Regions from separate parts of the Streptomyces chiangmaiensis genome, predicted to be linked through region 2. Evidence: riboswitches for the same ligand, from Rfam matches in the RefSeq annotation. Region 2 holds a riboswitch; each other region holds the start of a gene.

Region 1 (5,230 bases), on a different contig from region 2:
CCGGGCACAGCTGGTCATCGTGGCGTACGAGTCGGGGTTGGTGACGCCGGGGAACGGTGGGTGAATCGGACCCCCTGACCAGGGCGTGACCGGCACGGACGTGATTCTCCGCGTCTACCGGGCCGGGCCGGAACATCACCCATCGGGCCCCTCGCAAAGAGCCTTCCGCACGATCGAGCACTTAGTGTCGCGGCAGGGGCCGATGTGAATTCCGGCCGCGGAATGCGCCGCGCCGCCTTCCGATCCAAGCACGTCCTCGCCAAGGCGCCGAGATTCTCCGGCGCAAGGGATACACCGCCCGCGCCATCGCCAACCCCCTGCAAGGCCTGACGAGCGACGCACGCACGGTCGCCGGCTTCCTGCGGAGCATCCCCGGGCCCGTCGTCCTTGTGGGCCACTCCTACGGCGGCTCGGTGATCACCGACGCCGCCGCTCAGAGCGGGAACGTGAAGGCACTCGTCTACGTCGACGCCGCGGCTCCTGCCGTCGGGGAGACCACCGGGTCGCTGAGCGGTTCCACATCCGCCTTGAACGCACCGGCCGGCACGCTGTTCGACTCGGTGCCCTACGCGAACGCCCCGGCCGGAGCCAGCAATCTCTATCTCAAAAAGGCCATCTTCCTCAAGAACTTCGCCAACAGCCTGCCGGTGCAACAGGCCACAGATCTCTGGGCCTCGCAACGCGCCGCCTCGAGCGCCGCGTTCAGCACCCCTTCCAAGTACGCGGCGTGGAAGACCATTCCCTCCTGGTACTTCATCAGCGCCGTGAGATGAGAGCTCGAGCGGCGGGAGCGGTGTGACCGAGCGGCGCGAGTCGGCAGGACAGTGGTGTCCGGCCGGCCGTGCCGTCACTCGTCGCCGTCCCGGGAGGTCCGTCCGGGGTGAGCGGATGCGGGTGCGGCCTCCCTGTCGGGGCCGATGAGTGACACCATGCACGAAATGACGGCACACCCGTTTCGAAACATCACGCACGTAGCGGAACTCACCGCCGTCCTCGACCGGTCGGGCACCGTGACGACCGAGGGAGCCGTGTTCTCCGCACCCGGCCGGATCTGCCTCAGGCCGCCGAAATACCCGAGGGCGCACGGTACTTCTGGGTCGCGCGCACCATCATCCGCGGCGGTTTCGGGCACCATGCACCTCATGACAGCAGCAGGAGCGATCGCGTGACCAGCCGAGTCTTCTTCATCTCCCCCGCCATGAGCGCGTCGCTGCGGCAGACCCGCTTCGACGACGGCGGCTCGATCGATGACGGTGGGGCGGTACGGGCCCGTGCGGCGGCCGGTTCGCTTCCCCCGGCGATCCGTGTCCTCACCTCGCCCGGCGTGCGCTGCCGAGAGACGGCCGCGGCACTCGGCCTCGACGGTACGGCGACACCGGAGCTGGCGGGTCTCGATGTGGGCCGCTGGCGAGGCCGCACCCTGGAGGAGGTGGGAGCCACCGAGCCGGAGGCGGTGGGCCGCTGGCTCACCGACCCCGGCTCCGCGCCCCACGGTGGTGAGTCGGTGCAGGATCTGTGCGGGCGGATCGCACGCTGGCTGGTCACCGCGCCGGAGACGGACGGTCGTACGCTCGCCGTGGTCGAGCCGGAGGTCGTACGGGCGGCCGTCGTCCATGCACTGGACATACCGGCGGCGGCCTTCTGGCGTCTCGACGTTCCCCCGCTGACGGCGACCGAACTCAGTGGCCGGGCCGGACGCTGGAACCTGCGCCTGGGCCGTCCACTGGCCGCGCGGGACGCCGGCTAGTCCCGTGATCGCAGGGGTTCGCCGACATGGCGGTCGTGTGCGGATCGCGAGAGAGCCCCGAAGCGGTTCCAGGGGGCCCTCTCGCGTCCTGAAGGTGTCAGTGTCCGGCGGGAATTGTCCGTCCCGACGCGGCCGTCGCGGGCTTCGGATTCAGCAACCGTTCGGCCAACTCACCGAAGGCCAGCCCGAATCCGCCCCACAGGACGACCTGCATGGCCAGGGCGGAGAGCCGGAACCGCCAGAGCAGGGTCGCCGGGAAGTCCTTCGGCACCTCGTTGACGACCGGCAGGAAGGCGTACGCCAGGCCGGTCACCACGACGAACACGGCCACCGCCACAACGGTGGCGTACCAGGTGCCCAGCGAGGGCGCGAGCCGCTTGCCGAGGATGGTGGCGGCGATCGCGAGGAGCACGCTCAGCGCCATCATCAAGAAGTACAGCGTGGTCCGCTTGCCGATCGTGTCGGGGTCGCCGACCGAGGGCGGGTTCGCCGGATACTTCAGGAACGGAACGACATACACCGCGAGCAGCGCGCAGCCGGACAGCAGCAGGGCGGTCGCCCGGGGGCTGATACGGCCGACGCGGCCCAGCGCGAAGCAGAAGGCGAGCGCCGCGATACCGCCGAAGGCGACCCCGTAGAGCAGGACACCGGTGGCGAGACCGGCGGTGGACTGCAGGGATCGGGAGACGACTTCCGTCTCGTGCTCATGGGAGTGGGCGTCCTCGAAGCCGATCGCGCTGTCCACGTTCGGCTCGCCGAGGAAGTAGGCGACGACGAGGGCGAGCACGCCGGCGGCCAGGCCGGCGAGCATGCCCCGCACGAGTAGATTTCTTACCGTTGTGGAGTTCATGGGTATACGGCGCCCCTCGCGTCAGTGGCAGGGGAAGCCGAGCAGGTGGCGGGCGTCATGCACCCACTCGTGAACATCCGTGCCGCTGAACACGGAGGTGGCGCCCTGCTCGGCGCCGACGAAATAGAGCAGGATCAGCATGAGGATGCCGAAGAAGACCGCCCAGGGAGCTATCGCCTTCAGCGGCAGCGTGGCAGGAACGGTGGGGGTCGTGACTGTTGGCCGGGCGACGGACTGCGCCATGGCAGGGCCTCCTCTGGGAGTTCGCGTCCCATCTCGGTGGTGCACAGGACGACGGCCACGGGTCTGACTCACCAGAAGCCCGGGAGCGTCTGGCATACAGTGGCGCGACCGTGCCGGATTCCCACCGGCTTCCGTCGTACCGTCGTCGATATCGGACAGACCGTACCGCGTGACACAGGCACGGCCAAGACCGCGTCCACCTGGCGTGATCTTCCTCGCCGCGCGCGGCGGACCATCCGGTGACACATGGGTCAGCGATGGCGTACATCCGGCGGCGGCCTGGCGGCGACGGTGGCCGGCACATCTGTCGAAAGGTCGGCGGCCGGTGACCGCGACCGGTCGGTGAAGAGTCCCGGGCGCCACCCAGATGGGGGATCGTGTGGCGCCCGGGCGCTGCACCTGCTGGCTCTAGTCGCAGGTGGCGCGCTCCGGACACCCATCACGGGGGAGTGAGTCCATCGGCAGCCGGAACGCTGTGAACAGCTTATCAAAGTTTTGACTTCCTCCTGACTGCTATCACACCGATGGTGCAGACAGTGTGATGTATCGACGAAGCCCGTCTACACACTTGACCGACAGGGCGCATGACGTACAGCCAGTAACGCAACGAGTCGCCGGACAAGGGAAACCGGACACGGTCGATCCGCCGGTGTCACACGGAGCTCCACAGCAGGGCACGCCGCCGCAACCGAGGGTCGGACGGAGCCGCGAAGAGCATGGTGCGTATGGAGGACACGGCGTCCATCGCACTCGCGCTTCACGCGTCCTCCCCGGAGCGGGGCTGCTTCCGTCGTAGCAGCGTGGCCGAAGAGAAAACCGCAGTTCAGTCTGCTGGGCGCGGGGCACGCAGGCCGGCCCCGAGTGGCGGTGCGGAGGAGTACCCGGGTCACCGGGAGGCCACTCGACCAGGATGATCACGCTCGAGGCGTCTTCCGGGACGAGGGTCGGCTTCACGTCCAGCAGCATCGTCACCGCGGTCTTCCACAGCTCGGATCGCGGCGTGCCGTCCGTCGCACCCGTTGAGTCGTTGCTTGACACTGTGTTGCACCTCCGTGTTGTTTTCCTGCACCTATGAATGACCGTTCACCGGCAGGTCGTGAGGCCGATATGCCAAGATCTCCCGCTCGGCGGTGACGGCGTCCGTACATTCGAGGCTGGTCGGGCGGCGGCCCTCCGCACAGGGTGATCGTCCCGCGCTCAACGGCGCCGCAGTGTCGGGTGCGATGTGCGACCACTGCGCCCGGTGTCACAACAGCGGCACGAAATCGGTCGTATGTAGTGCACGTGGCTGACTTCGCCGTCACCAGGACACAAGCGGGGGCGTCGTGGCCGATGCGCGCGCCGGGCTCTTCACCCCGGAGCGAAGGAGGAACCACGCTTCTCCCCTGCCCTGGGACCCGCATCGGTCGCACGACGTTCGGTGAGTGGCTCGCGCGGCGCTGATGGGCGCCGATGCGGCGGCGGCCTGCCACGCACGCCCGTTCTTCGCGGCCACTGCAAGAACGTTTGTGCTCGCACGCCGTCCGTCCTCCCTCCCCACATTTCGACAGGAAGACCGCAATGAGTGATCCAGCTCGGCCCACAGAGTCCTCCGCGACGAGTGAGCTCGACCAGCTACCCGACCGCGATGCCGAGGAGACGAAGGAATGGCAGGCCTCACTCGACGCTGTCATCAGGCATGCGGGGCCCGAGCGCGCCGTGTACCTGCTGCGGCGGGTGCATGAGTACGCGGCCAGGTCCGGGGTCACTCTGCCCGGGCTGCTGTCCTCGGACTACATCAACACGATCCCTGCGTCGTCCCAGCCGGTCTTTCCGGGCGACATCGCCATGGAGTCCCGTATCACCGCGCTGAACCGATGGAACGCGGCTGCCATGGTGACCCGCGGTTCCCGGCTGGGTCTCGGTGGCCACATCTCGACCTACGCGTCGGCGGCATGGCTCTACGAGATCGGGTTCAATCACTTTTTCCGAGGCAAGGACGAGGACGGTTCCGGAGACCAGCTGTTTCTCCAGGGCCATGCCTCGCCCGGCATCTACGCGCGTGTGTTCCTGGAGGGACGGCTGCGCGAGGACCAGTTGGACAGTTTCCGGCGTGAGGCCGACGGTCACGGCCTGCCGTCCTACCCGCACCCTCGGCGCCTGCCGTGGCTGTGGGAGTTTCCGACCGTCTCCATGGGGCTGGGCCCGCTCGCGGCCGTCTACCAGGCCAGGTTCAACCGCTACCTGCATAACAGGGGCATCAAGGACACGTCCGGTTCGCATGTGTGGGCCTTTCTGGGCGACGGCGAGATGGACGAGCCCGAGTCGACGGCTGCGCTGCAACTCGCCGCACGCGAGGGTCTGGACAACCTCACCTTCGTCGTCAACTGCAACCTGCAGCGGCTGGACGG
Region 2 (5,230 bases):
ACACCGCCAACGCGATGGCGACAACCATCTCGACCGGCGCCCTGAGACCCAAGACGGCCGTGGCGATGTCCGCCGTGCTGAACCTCGTCGGCGCCTTCCTCTCCGTCGAGGTCGCCAAGACCATCTCCGGCGGCATCATCAACGAGCAGGGCATACGCGTCGAAGTGATCTTCGCGGCGCTCGTGGGCGCCATCCTGTGGAACCTGCTGACCTGGCTCCTCGGCCTGCCCTCCAGTTCCTCCCATGCCCTGTTCGGCGGTCTGATCGGCGCCGCCGTCTCCTCGGCCGGCTGGTCCGCGGTGAACGGCTCGACGATCGTCACCAAGGTCCTGATCCCCGCGGTCGCCGCACCGATCGTGGCGGGCCTCGCCGCCATGCTCGCGACGCGCCTGTCGTACGTCATCGGCAGCCGCACCGACGACAAGGCCACCGCGAAGGGCTACCGCGCCGGATCGATCGCCTCGTCCGCCCTGGTCTCCCTGGCCCACGGCACCAACGACGCCCAGAAGACGATGGGCATCATCACCCTGGCGCTGGTCACCGGCGGTGTCATCGCCCCCGGCTCCAACCCTCCCGTCTGGGTCATCGTCTCGGCCGGCCTGGCCATCGCACTCGGCACCTATTTCGGCGGCTGGCGCATCATCCGCACCCTGGGCAAGGGCCTGACCGACCTCGCGCCGCAGCAGGGCTTCGCCGCCCAGACCAGCGCGGCGACCGCGATCCTCGCCTCCTCGCACATAGGCTTCTCACTCTCCACCACCCAGGTCTGCTCCGGCGCCGTCATGGGGGCCGGCCTCGGCCGCAAGGGCGGCGTGGTCCGCTGGTCCACCGCGACCCGGATGTTCGTCGCCTGGGGCCTGACGCTCCCGGCCGCCGGCCTCGTCGGCGCGGGCGCCGAACTCCTCACCAAGCAGGGCACATGGGGCACGGTCGCCACCGGCGTGCTGCTGGTGGCCGGCGCCGGCGTCGTCCGGACGCTGTCCCGCCGCAAGCCGGTCACGGTCGACAACGTCAACGACGTCGAGACCGACTCCGCGGGTGTCGTCACGACGGCGATCGCCGCGGTGATCCCACCGCCGGCGGGCCCGGTCGTGTCGGCCGGCGCCACGACGGACGCCGCCGGCCGGCCGGCCGCCATCCCGGCCCAGAACTCAGGCCCCTCCGCGGAGCCGGCCAGCCCCGCGACGGTATAAGGAAGCACCCTCATGAACATCGACTGGGCAGCCCTCGGCTCCGTCTTCGGCGTCAGCCTCGTGGTCACCGTGGCCCTGGTGGGCCTGTTCACCCTGGGCGTCGTGAGCCTGACGAAGAAGGAATCGGCCCGGGGCGGTACGGCCGCCCTCGCGGTCACCGGCGCGTACGCCTGTTTCGCGGCGTGCGCGGCGGCGGTCGGGTACGGGATCTTTCTGATCGTCTCCTGACCCGCCACGGCTCGTCCGCCCGATCGGGCACGCATAGCTCGGCGCGGCGGTCGTCAACGCCCTCGCGGCGAACGTCGGCCGGGCCCTGCGCGGCCGCTCGGCAGCGGCACGGCCCCGGGGGATCAGCGGGTTCCCGAGCCCCGTGGACGGACCGTCGCCACAGCCCGGTCGAGAGCACGGAGACGCTCCGGGACCGGGGTGAGGCCCCACCACAGGCCCGCGCAGGACGCCGCGGCGATCGTCACCACCAACCAGACGAGGGCCCGTGCCAGGGACCCCGGGACGAGCAGTGCGGCGAGCGCGCCGACGCCCACCGCGAACATCCCTGTGGTCAGGGAGAAGAGCGCCAGCGGGGCCGCCGACGACAGCGCGGTACGCGGAGCGCGGGGACCTCCCGCGCGCGCCGAGACATCCTTGGCCCTGTCCCCCATGTGGGTCCCCTCCCGTCCTTCGGACGGACCTTCAGAAACCGTCCACTGCCGGGGTTCTCGAGTCCGGTCAGCAAACCACACCATGCGGTGCGGCGAAAGACGAGCACCGGGCCGGTGCGCCGTTTCGAGTCACGCACCAGAATGTGCGCCCCTCCAGGGCGACTTCGACACAGTCGTTGGTTTCGGCTTCCGAGTAACTGCTCTTGAGCCGGACTCGCGCCGCCCTGCCGATCACACCGACCTCCGTCTCACCGTCAGCGCACCGACCCGGCGTCCTCAGCGCAACGCCCCAGGGCGCCGTGTTTTCGCCGCTGCCGCAGGCAACAGAGGCCCGGCCGCACCAGGTTCGCCTCCCCGCGACGAATCACCCAATGCCGCTCGTCGGCGCTCTCCGCATTCTTCGTCTTTGTCTCCGCTTGTACTGCCGTCCCCTGGTCTTCCCAGGTTCCCCGCCTGGAAAGAGCGCAGAAGGCGTCGATTCGGTTGGCTGACGGCAGGTCAGCGATGTGGGCCTCAGCACACCGCAGCTTCGCAGGTCAAGAGCAAGTTGACGGGTGTTCCGGGGCGTGGTGGACTGCCGGGGCCAGTACGGCGGCAGGAGAGGAAGCCGGTGTGAGTCCGGCGCGGTCCCGCCACTGTCACCGGGGAAGAAATCCCCCGGGAGCCAGGAACTCTCACCGCCGATCTCGTCGAACCAGGGCGTGGACACCCTGAGTGAGGACATATCGCCATGAGCGGCTGCCGTTCGAGGTCCAGCAACCGGGTCCTGCCCTACCCCGCGGTCGGCTGAGCCGGTGGGTGCCGATCGCCTCTTCGCGTACGGCGCCGCCGTCGGCCTCCTCGGTGACCACCTGTTCGGCGATCCGCGCCGCGGGCATCCGGTCGCCGCGTTCGGGCGGGCCGCGGGCGCCGTGGAGCGGGTGCTGTGGCGGGACCACCGCGGGTGGGGCGCGCTGCACACCGCCGTGTGCGTGGGTGGTGCCGTGTCGCTCGCGGCCCTCACCGCGTCGGCCGTACGTCCGTCTCCCGCGGCCTCCGTCGCCCTGACCGCCGCCACCACCTGGGCCGTCGTCGGGGGGACGTCGCTCGCCCGGGAGGCCCGCACGATCGGGCGTGCGCTGGAAGCGGGCGACGTCGAGGCCGCCCGCGCACGGCTGCCCCACCTGTGCGGGCGTGATCCGCAGGCACTGGACGCCGACGGGATCGCACGGGCCGTGGTCGAGTCCGTCGCCGAGAACACCTCGGACGCCGTGGTGGGCGCGCTGGTGTGGGGCGCGGTGGGCGGGGTGCCCGGACTCGTCGGCTTCCGGGCCGTCAACACTCTCGACGCCATGGTCGGCCACACGTCGCCTCGTTACCGGCGCTACGGATGGGCCTCCGCCCGCCTCGACGATCTCGCGGGATGGCCGGGCGCACGCCTCACCGCCGCCCTCGCGGCGGCATCGGGTCCGGATCCGAGGGGAGCCGCCCGTGTCTGGCGCGCTGACGCCGCCGAGCACCCGAGCCCCAACGCCGGTCCTGTGGAGGCCTCGTTCGCGGGGGCCCTCGGGGTGCGACTGGGCGGGACGCTGTCCTACGGGGGACGGGTCGAGCACCGGCCGGTGCTGAACGGCGGGGGACGCGCGGTCCGCGTCGACGACGTCGAACGGGCCGTACGGCTCTCCCGACGCGTCACCACGCTCGCGCTCGGCGTCACGGTCGCCGGGCGGCTGCTCGGCCGAAGGTTTCTCCCGAAGGGACGTACGTCATGAACGGCGGACTGCTCGTCGCCGGCACCACCTCCGACGCGGGCAAGAGCGTCGTCACCGCGGGGATCTGCCGTTGGCTCGTACGCCAGGGCGTCAAGGTGGCGCCCTTCAAGGCGCAGAACATGTCACTCAACTCCTTCGTCACCCGCGAGGGTGCCGAGATCGGGCGGGCGCAGGCCATGCAGGCCCAGGCGTGCCGCATCGAGCCGACCGCACTGATGAACCCCGTCCTGCTCAAGCCCGGGGGCGAGCAGAGCAGTCAGGTGGTACTGCTGGGGAAGCCCGTCGGCGAGCTGAGCGCGCGCGGGTACCACGGGGGGCGGCAGCAGCTGCTCCTCGGCACCGTACTCGACTGCCTCGCCGAGTTGCGGGGCACGTATGACGCGGTGATCTGTGAGGGGGCCGGCAGTCCGGCCGAGATCAATCTGCGGCGTACCGACATCGTCAACATGGGGATCGCGCGGGGCGCGCGCCTGCCCGTGCTCATCGTGGGCGACATCGACCGCGGGGGCGTGTTCGCCTCGTTCTTCGGCACGGTCGCCCTGCTGTCGCGCGAGGACCAGGAGCTCGTCGCCGGCTTCCTGGTCAACAAGTTCCGCGGGGACGTCTCCCTGCTGGAGCCGGGGCTGGACATGCTGCATGGCCTCACCGGGCGCCGGACGTACGGGGTCCTCCCCTTCCGGCACGGACTCGGGATCGACGAGGAGGACGGGCTGAGGGTGTCCCTGCGGGGCGCCGGACGCGAGTCCGAGGTCTCCGCCCCCGTCGGTGAGGACGTGCTGCGCGTCGCCGTCTGCGCCCTCCCCCTCATGTCCAACTTCACGGACGTGGACGCCCTCGCCGCCGAACCCGGCGTCGTCGTACGGTTCGTGGACCGGCCGGAGGAACTCGCCGACGCGGATCTGGTGGTGGTCCCGGGCACGCGGGGAACCGTTCGGGCCCTCGAGTGGCTGCGCGCACGCGGGCTCGCCGACGCGCTTGTCCGCACGGCCGCCGAGGGACGCCCGACGCTCGGCATCTGCGGTGGTTTCCAGATCCTCGGCGAACACATCGAGGACGAGGTGGAAAGCCGCCGGGGCCGCGTCGACGGACTCGGAGTGCTTCCCGTCCGGGTGCGGTTCGCCCGCGAGAAGACCCTGACCCGACCGGTCGGCCAGGCCCTCGGCGAGCATGTCGAGGGCTACGAGATCCACCACGGGGTCGCCGAGGTGACCGGCGGGGAACCCTTTCTGGACGGCTGCCGGGTGGGAGCGGTGTGGGGCACCCACTGGCACGGCTCTCTCGAGTCGGACGGCTTCCGGCGGGCCTTCCTGCGCGAGGTGGCGGCCGCCGCGGGCCGCCGCTTCGTGCCGGCCCCCGGCACGTCGTTCGCCGCGCTGCGCGAGGAACAGCTCGACCGGCTCGGCGATCTGATCGAACAGCACGCCGACACGGACGCGCTCTGGCGGCTCATCGAGTCGGGCGCGCCGCAAGGACTGCCCTTCCTTCCCCCGGGAGCGCCCGCATGAGCACTGTGTTGTTGTTGTCGACGGCCGACACCGATCTCCTGGCGGCCCGTGCCTCCGGCGCGCCCTACCGGATCGGCAACCCGACGCGCGTGGAGGTCACGGAGGAGCTTTTGGGGCTGATG
Region 3 (5,230 bases), on a different contig from region 2:
GGCAACCCGGTGGAGTGGGTGCGGTCCGTGTACCGAGGGGACCGGTACAAGTTCGTGGCCAGGCTCAAGCGGCCACAGGAATGAGCCACGCGCGGTCCGGCACGGAGTGTGGCGGGGCCGCTGCCTCCGCCCCGCGGTCCTTCCGGCGCCGCACAGCGCCGAGGGAGGTCGTTACGCACCGCGAACGCCCGATGCCCCTGGGTCCCCGGATCGTCGTGCGCGGACGCATGCGCTCCCGCGCCCGGCCCTGACCTGCCCCTCCCCATTCGTGAAGATCGGCACGCCCTCGCCGCGGGGTTTCCATTTCTGTTGGAAACCGATATGCGGACGGGGGCTTCCGCTTTCCCTGCACGTCACCTACATTGCCTGCGCGTTACATCGGTGATCAGTGAGGGGACGGAACCGCTCGATGTCAAATCAGCCAGATGCGAGCAGAGCAGCGGTGGTGACGCCCATGCGCGTCGTCATCGCCCTCTGCCTCGTAGCACCCTTCGTAGCCATGCTGTGGGTCGGCTCCTATGCGAAGACCGACCCCGCCTTCATCGGCATCCCGTTCTTCTACTGGTACCAGATGCTCTGGGTGCTGATCTCCACGGCGCTGACGATGATCGCGTACAAGCTGTGGCAGCGTGACCAGCGTGCCCGCACCGGCCGGAAGGGAGGTGCGGCGGAATGAAGGACGGCGTGAACGGCGTCGCGCTCGGCGTCTGCATCTTCTTCTTCCTGGCCGTCACCGTCATGGGGTTCCTGGCGGCGCGCTGGCGCAGGGCGGAGAACGAGCACAGCCTCGACGAGTGGGGCCTCGGCGGTCGCTCGTTCGGCACCTGGGTCACCTGGTTCCTGCTCGGCGGTGACCTGTACACGGCATACACCTTCGTGGCCGTACCGGCGGTGATCTATGCGGCGGGCGCGGCGGGCTTCTTCGCGGTGCCGTACACGATCATCGTCTACCCGCTGATCTTCACGTTCCTGCCCCGCCTGTGGTCGGTGTCACATCGGCACGGATACGTGACGACCTCGGACTTCGTGCGCGGCCGCTTCGGCTCCAAGGGGCTGTCGCTGGCGGTGGCGGTGACCGGCATCCTGGCGACGATGCCCTACATCGCGCTCCAGCTGGTCGGCATTCAGGCCGTGCTGGACGTGATGGGCGTGGGCGGCGGTGAGAACACGAACTGGATCGTGAAGGACCTGCCGCTGCTGATCGCCTTCGGTGTCCTGGCGGCGTACACGTACTCCTCGGGTCTGCGGGCGCCCGCGCTGATCGCATTCGTGAAGGACACGCTGATCTACATCGTCATCGCGGTGGCGATCATCTACATACCGATCAAGCTGGGCGGCTTCGACGACATCTTCGCGAAGGCGGGCCAGGCGTTCAGCGAGGTCAACCCGGCGACGGGCAAGCCGCGTGGCGCCCTCGCACCTCCGGAGGCGGGCCAGTGGACCTACGCGACACTCGCCCTGGGCTCGGCGCTCGCGCTGTTCATGTACCCGCACTCGATCACGGCGACGCTGTCCTCGCGCAACCGTGAGGTGATCCGCCGCAACACCTCCATCCTGCCGCTGTACTCGCTGATGCTGGGCCTGCTGGCACTGCTCGGCTTCATGGCCATCGCGGCCGGTGTGAAGGTGCAGAACGGGCAGCTGGCGATCCCGCAGCTGTTCGAGAACATGTTCCCGGACTGGTTCGCCGGCGTGGCCTTCGCGGCGATCGGCATCGGCGCGCTCGTCCCGGCGGCCATCATGTCCATTGCGGCCGCGAACCTCTTCACGCGCAATATCTACAAGGACTTCATCAAGCCCGACGCCACGCCCGCGCAGGAGACCAGGGTCTCCAAGATCGTGTCGCTGCTGGTGAAGGTGGGCGCCCTGGTCTTCGTCCTCACCATGGACAAGACGGTGGCGATCAACTTCCAGCTGCTCGGCGGAATCTGGATCCTGCAGACCTTCCCGGCCCTGGTCGGCGGTCTGTTCACCCGCTGGTTCCACCGCTGGGCGCTGCTCGCGGGCTGGGCGGTCGGCATGGTGTACGGCACGGTCGCTGCGTACGGCGTCGCCTCACCCACCCAGAAGCACTTCGGCGGCTCGGCCACGGAGATCCCCGGCATCGGCGAGATCGGCTACATCGGCCTGACGGCGTTCCTGCTGAACGTCGTCGTCACGGTGGTGCTGACCTTCGTCCTGAAGGCGGTCAAGGCTCCGGAGGGTACCGACGAGACCCGGCCCGGGGACTACACGGCGGACGCGGGCGACCCGGGCGTCGAGGTGGACCTGCCGTCCGCGACTGCGGGAACGACCCACTGACCGACACGAGGACGACTCCCCAGGGCGTGGGACCGTTCCCCTGAGCGGCTCCGCCCCTGGGGGCGCCCCGCCACGTACGACCCCCAACGGGCCGCCGGCAGCTGAAATGCGGCGGCCCGTTGTCGTACCTGTCGGGCACCGCTCGCGGTCGCCCACGCCGCGCGCGGCCGGTGGCGCAGGCGAGTCGCTCGTCCGCGCGTGCGTCGACCACGCCCGGGCCACGGAGGGCTGCAAACGGATCGTGCTGTCCACCCAGCGCATCATGCACTCCGCCCATCGCCTCTACGAACGTCAGGGCTTCGTTCGTACACCCGAGCGGGACTGGAATCCCCTCCCCGATCTCGACGACATCACTCTCCTCGCCTACGCGTTGACGCTCCGAGACGAGCGCGACACAACATCTGGGGGTGGCGCCCCCGTCCGGCACAAGATGTATGCTCATGCTCGCTGTCGCCGCAGGGGAATCCGGTGCGAATCCGGAACTGTCCCGCAACGGTGTACTTGTGCGTGTCCGTCCCCCCGACGGGCGCGTGCTCGCGTCAGTCCGAGGACCTGCCGACAGTGCGCCCGGCCGGTCCGGCCCGGGCGCCCGACGTCCGGGTCTCGTGGAATGGGCCGGTGGACGCGACGCCGCGTGCGCTCGTGAGCTGCCCCCTGCCCTCCGCCAGGCCCCCGTGCCGAGCGAGGGAGAGCCCCACGTGACCATCGCGCCAGCCGATCGGGCTTCAGCGACACCGTCCACGACACCGACGGTGACCGACGGTCCCGGTGCCGCGCTGCTGCGGACCTTGACCGGGCTGACCGCCGACCTCCCCGACGCCGACCCCGCACGGGTCGCCGCCGCCGCACTGCGCGGCCGGTCCGCTCGCGGGGACTCCGAGATCGTCACGGAACTGCGCGAGTTGGCCACGGAGGCGGCCGCCGGCCTCATCTCCGAGGACCCCGCCTACTCGAAGCTGGCCGCCCGGCTGCTGACGATCGGCATCCGTGCCGAGGCCGCCTCCCAGGGCGTCACCTCCTTCACCGAGTCCGTCGCGGTGGGACACCGGGAAGGGCTCATCGCCGACCGCACCGCCGAGTTCGTACGCCTGCACGCCGATTACCTCGACGCCCTCGTCGACTCCGACGCCGACGACCGCTTCGGCTACTTCGGCCTGCGCACCCTCCACAGCCGCTATCTCCTCCGGCACCCGATCACCCGCAAGGTCATCGAGACGCCCCAGCACTTCATGCTCCGGGTCGCCTCCGGTCTCGCCGGGGACGACACCACCCGCTCGGTGGACGAAGTCGCCTCGCTCTACGGGCTCATGAGCCGCCTCGACTACCTGCCCTCCTCCCCCACGCTCTTCAACTCCGGCACGCGGCACCCGCAGATGTCGTCCTGCTACCTGCTCGATTCCCCGAAGGACGAGCTGGACTCCCTCTACGAGCGCTACCACCAGGTCGCCCGCCTGTCCAAGCACGCCGGCGGCATCGGTCTGTCGTACTCGCGCATCCGCTCCCGCGGGTCCCTCATCCGGGGCACGAACGGGCACTCCAACGGCATCGTCCCGTTCCTGAAGACCCTCGACGCCTCCGTCGCCGCCGTGAACCAGGGCGGCCGCCGCAAGGGTGCCGCCGCCGTCTATCTCGAGACCTGGCACTCCGACATCGAGGAGTTCCTGGAGTTGCGCGACAACACCGGCGAGGACGCCCGCCGCACGCACAACCTCAACCTCGCGCACTGGGTCCCGGACGAGTTCATGCGCCGGGTCGACGCCGACGGGCAGTGGTCGCTGTTCTCTCCGTCGGACGTGCCGGAGCTGGCCGACCTGTGGGGCGAGGAGTTCGATGCGGCCTACCGGGGGGCCGAGGCGGCGGGTCTGGCGAAGAAGACCATGCCCGCGCGGGATCTGTACGGCCGGATGATGCGCACCCTCGCGCAGACCGGCAACGGCTGGATGACCTTCAAGGACGCCGCCAACCGCACCGCCAACCAGACGGCCGAGCGGGGCCATGTCATCCACTCCTCCAACCTCTGCACGGAGATCCTGGAGGTCACGGACGACGGGGAGACGGCGGTCTGCAACCTGGGCTCCGTCAACCTCGGCGCGTTCGTCGGCCCCGCGAACGGCGATCTGGACTGGGAGCGGCTGGACGCCACCGTCCGCACCGCCGTCACCTTCCTCGACCGCGTCGTCGACATCAACTTCTACCCGACCGAGCAGGCGGGCCGCTCCAACGCCAAGTGGCGTCCTGTCGGCCTCGGCGTCATGGGTCTGCAAGACGTCTTCTTCCAGCTGCGTCTGCCCTTCGACTCCCCCGAGGCCAAGGCCCTCTCCACCCGGATCGCCGAGCGCATCATGCTCGCCGCGTACGAGGCCTCCGCCGACCTCGCCGAGCGCAACGGCCCGCTGCCCGCCTGGGAGAAGACCCGTACCGCCCGGGGCGTGCTGCACCCCGACCACTACGGCATTCAGCCGACCTGGCCGGAACGCTGGTCGGCCCTGCGGGAGCGGATCGCCGCCGTCGGCATGCGCAACTCGCTGCTCCTGGCCATCGCGCCGACCGCCACCATCGCCTCCATCGCGGGCGTGTACGAGTGCATCGAGCCGCAGGTCTCCAACCTCTTCAAGCGCGAGACACTGTCCGGCGAGTTCCTCCAGGTCAACTCGTATCTGGTGAAGGACCTCAAGGAGCTGGGCGTCTGGGACGCACGCACCCGTGAGGCGCTGCGCGACTCGAACGGCTCGGTGCAGGACTTCGCCTGGATCCCCGAGGACGTGCGCACGCTGTACCGCACCGCGTGGGAGATTCCGCAGCGCGGCCTGATCGACATGGCCGCCGCCCGGACCCCGTTCCTGGACCAGGCCCAGTCCCTGAACCTCTTCATGGAGACACCGACCATCGGCAAGCTCTCCTCGATGTACGCGTACGCGTGGAAGCAGGG

The links. A riboswitch is a leader RNA that binds a small molecule or an ion and turns the genes downstream of it on or off. The one in region 2 is predicted to bind cobalamin.
Region 1: linked by a shared signal. The riboswitch ahead of VXC91_RS25800 (CbtB domain-containing protein) and the one ahead of VXC91_RS10005 (cobalamin biosynthesis protein) in region 2 are both predicted to bind cobalamin.
Region 3: linked by a shared signal. The riboswitch ahead of VXC91_RS17830 (ribonucleoside-diphosphate reductase subunit alpha) and the one ahead of VXC91_RS10005 (cobalamin biosynthesis protein) in region 2 are both predicted to bind cobalamin.

Annotation. Positions count from the first base shown of each region.
Region 1 covers NZ_JAYWVC010000104.1:2,007-7,236, reverse strand. Annotated here, with positions in the region: gene VXC91_RS25820 (response regulator transcription factor) at 1-64, shown strand, start outside; gene VXC91_RS25815 (alpha/beta hydrolase) at 243-773, shown strand; gene VXC91_RS25810 (histidine phosphatase family protein) at 1,166-1,747, shown strand; gene VXC91_RS25805 (CbtA family protein) at 1,845-2,597, opposite strand; gene VXC91_RS25800 (CbtB domain-containing protein) at 2,619-2,840, opposite strand; cobalamin riboswitch at 2,876-3,020, opposite strand; gene aceE (pyruvate dehydrogenase (acetyl-transferring), homodimeric type) at 4,401-5,230, shown strand, end outside.
Region 2 covers NZ_JAYWVC010000022.1:272-5,501, forward strand. Annotated here, with positions in the region: gene VXC91_RS09985 (inorganic phosphate transporter) at 1-1,193, shown strand, start outside; gene VXC91_RS09990 (hypothetical protein) at 1,206-1,421, shown strand; gene VXC91_RS09995 (hypothetical protein) at 1,544-1,852, opposite strand; gene VXC91_RS10000 (DUF397 domain-containing protein) at 1,753-1,989, opposite strand; cobalamin riboswitch at 2,406-2,545, shown strand; gene VXC91_RS10005 (cobalamin biosynthesis protein) at 2,647-3,603, shown strand; gene VXC91_RS10010 (cobyric acid synthase) at 3,600-5,108, shown strand; gene cobN (cobaltochelatase subunit CobN) at 5,105-5,230, shown strand, end outside.
Region 3 covers NZ_JAYWVC010000053.1:21,012-26,241, reverse strand. Annotated here, with positions in the region: gene VXC91_RS17850 (GntR family transcriptional regulator) at 1-84, shown strand, start outside; gene VXC91_RS17845 (DUF3311 domain-containing protein) at 455-676, shown strand; gene mctP (monocarboxylate uptake permease MctP) at 673-2,301, shown strand; partial or broken gene VXC91_RS17835 (GNAT family N-acetyltransferase) at 2,443-2,680, shown strand; cobalamin riboswitch at 2,736-2,875, shown strand; gene VXC91_RS17830 (ribonucleoside-diphosphate reductase subunit alpha) at 3,000-5,230, shown strand, end outside.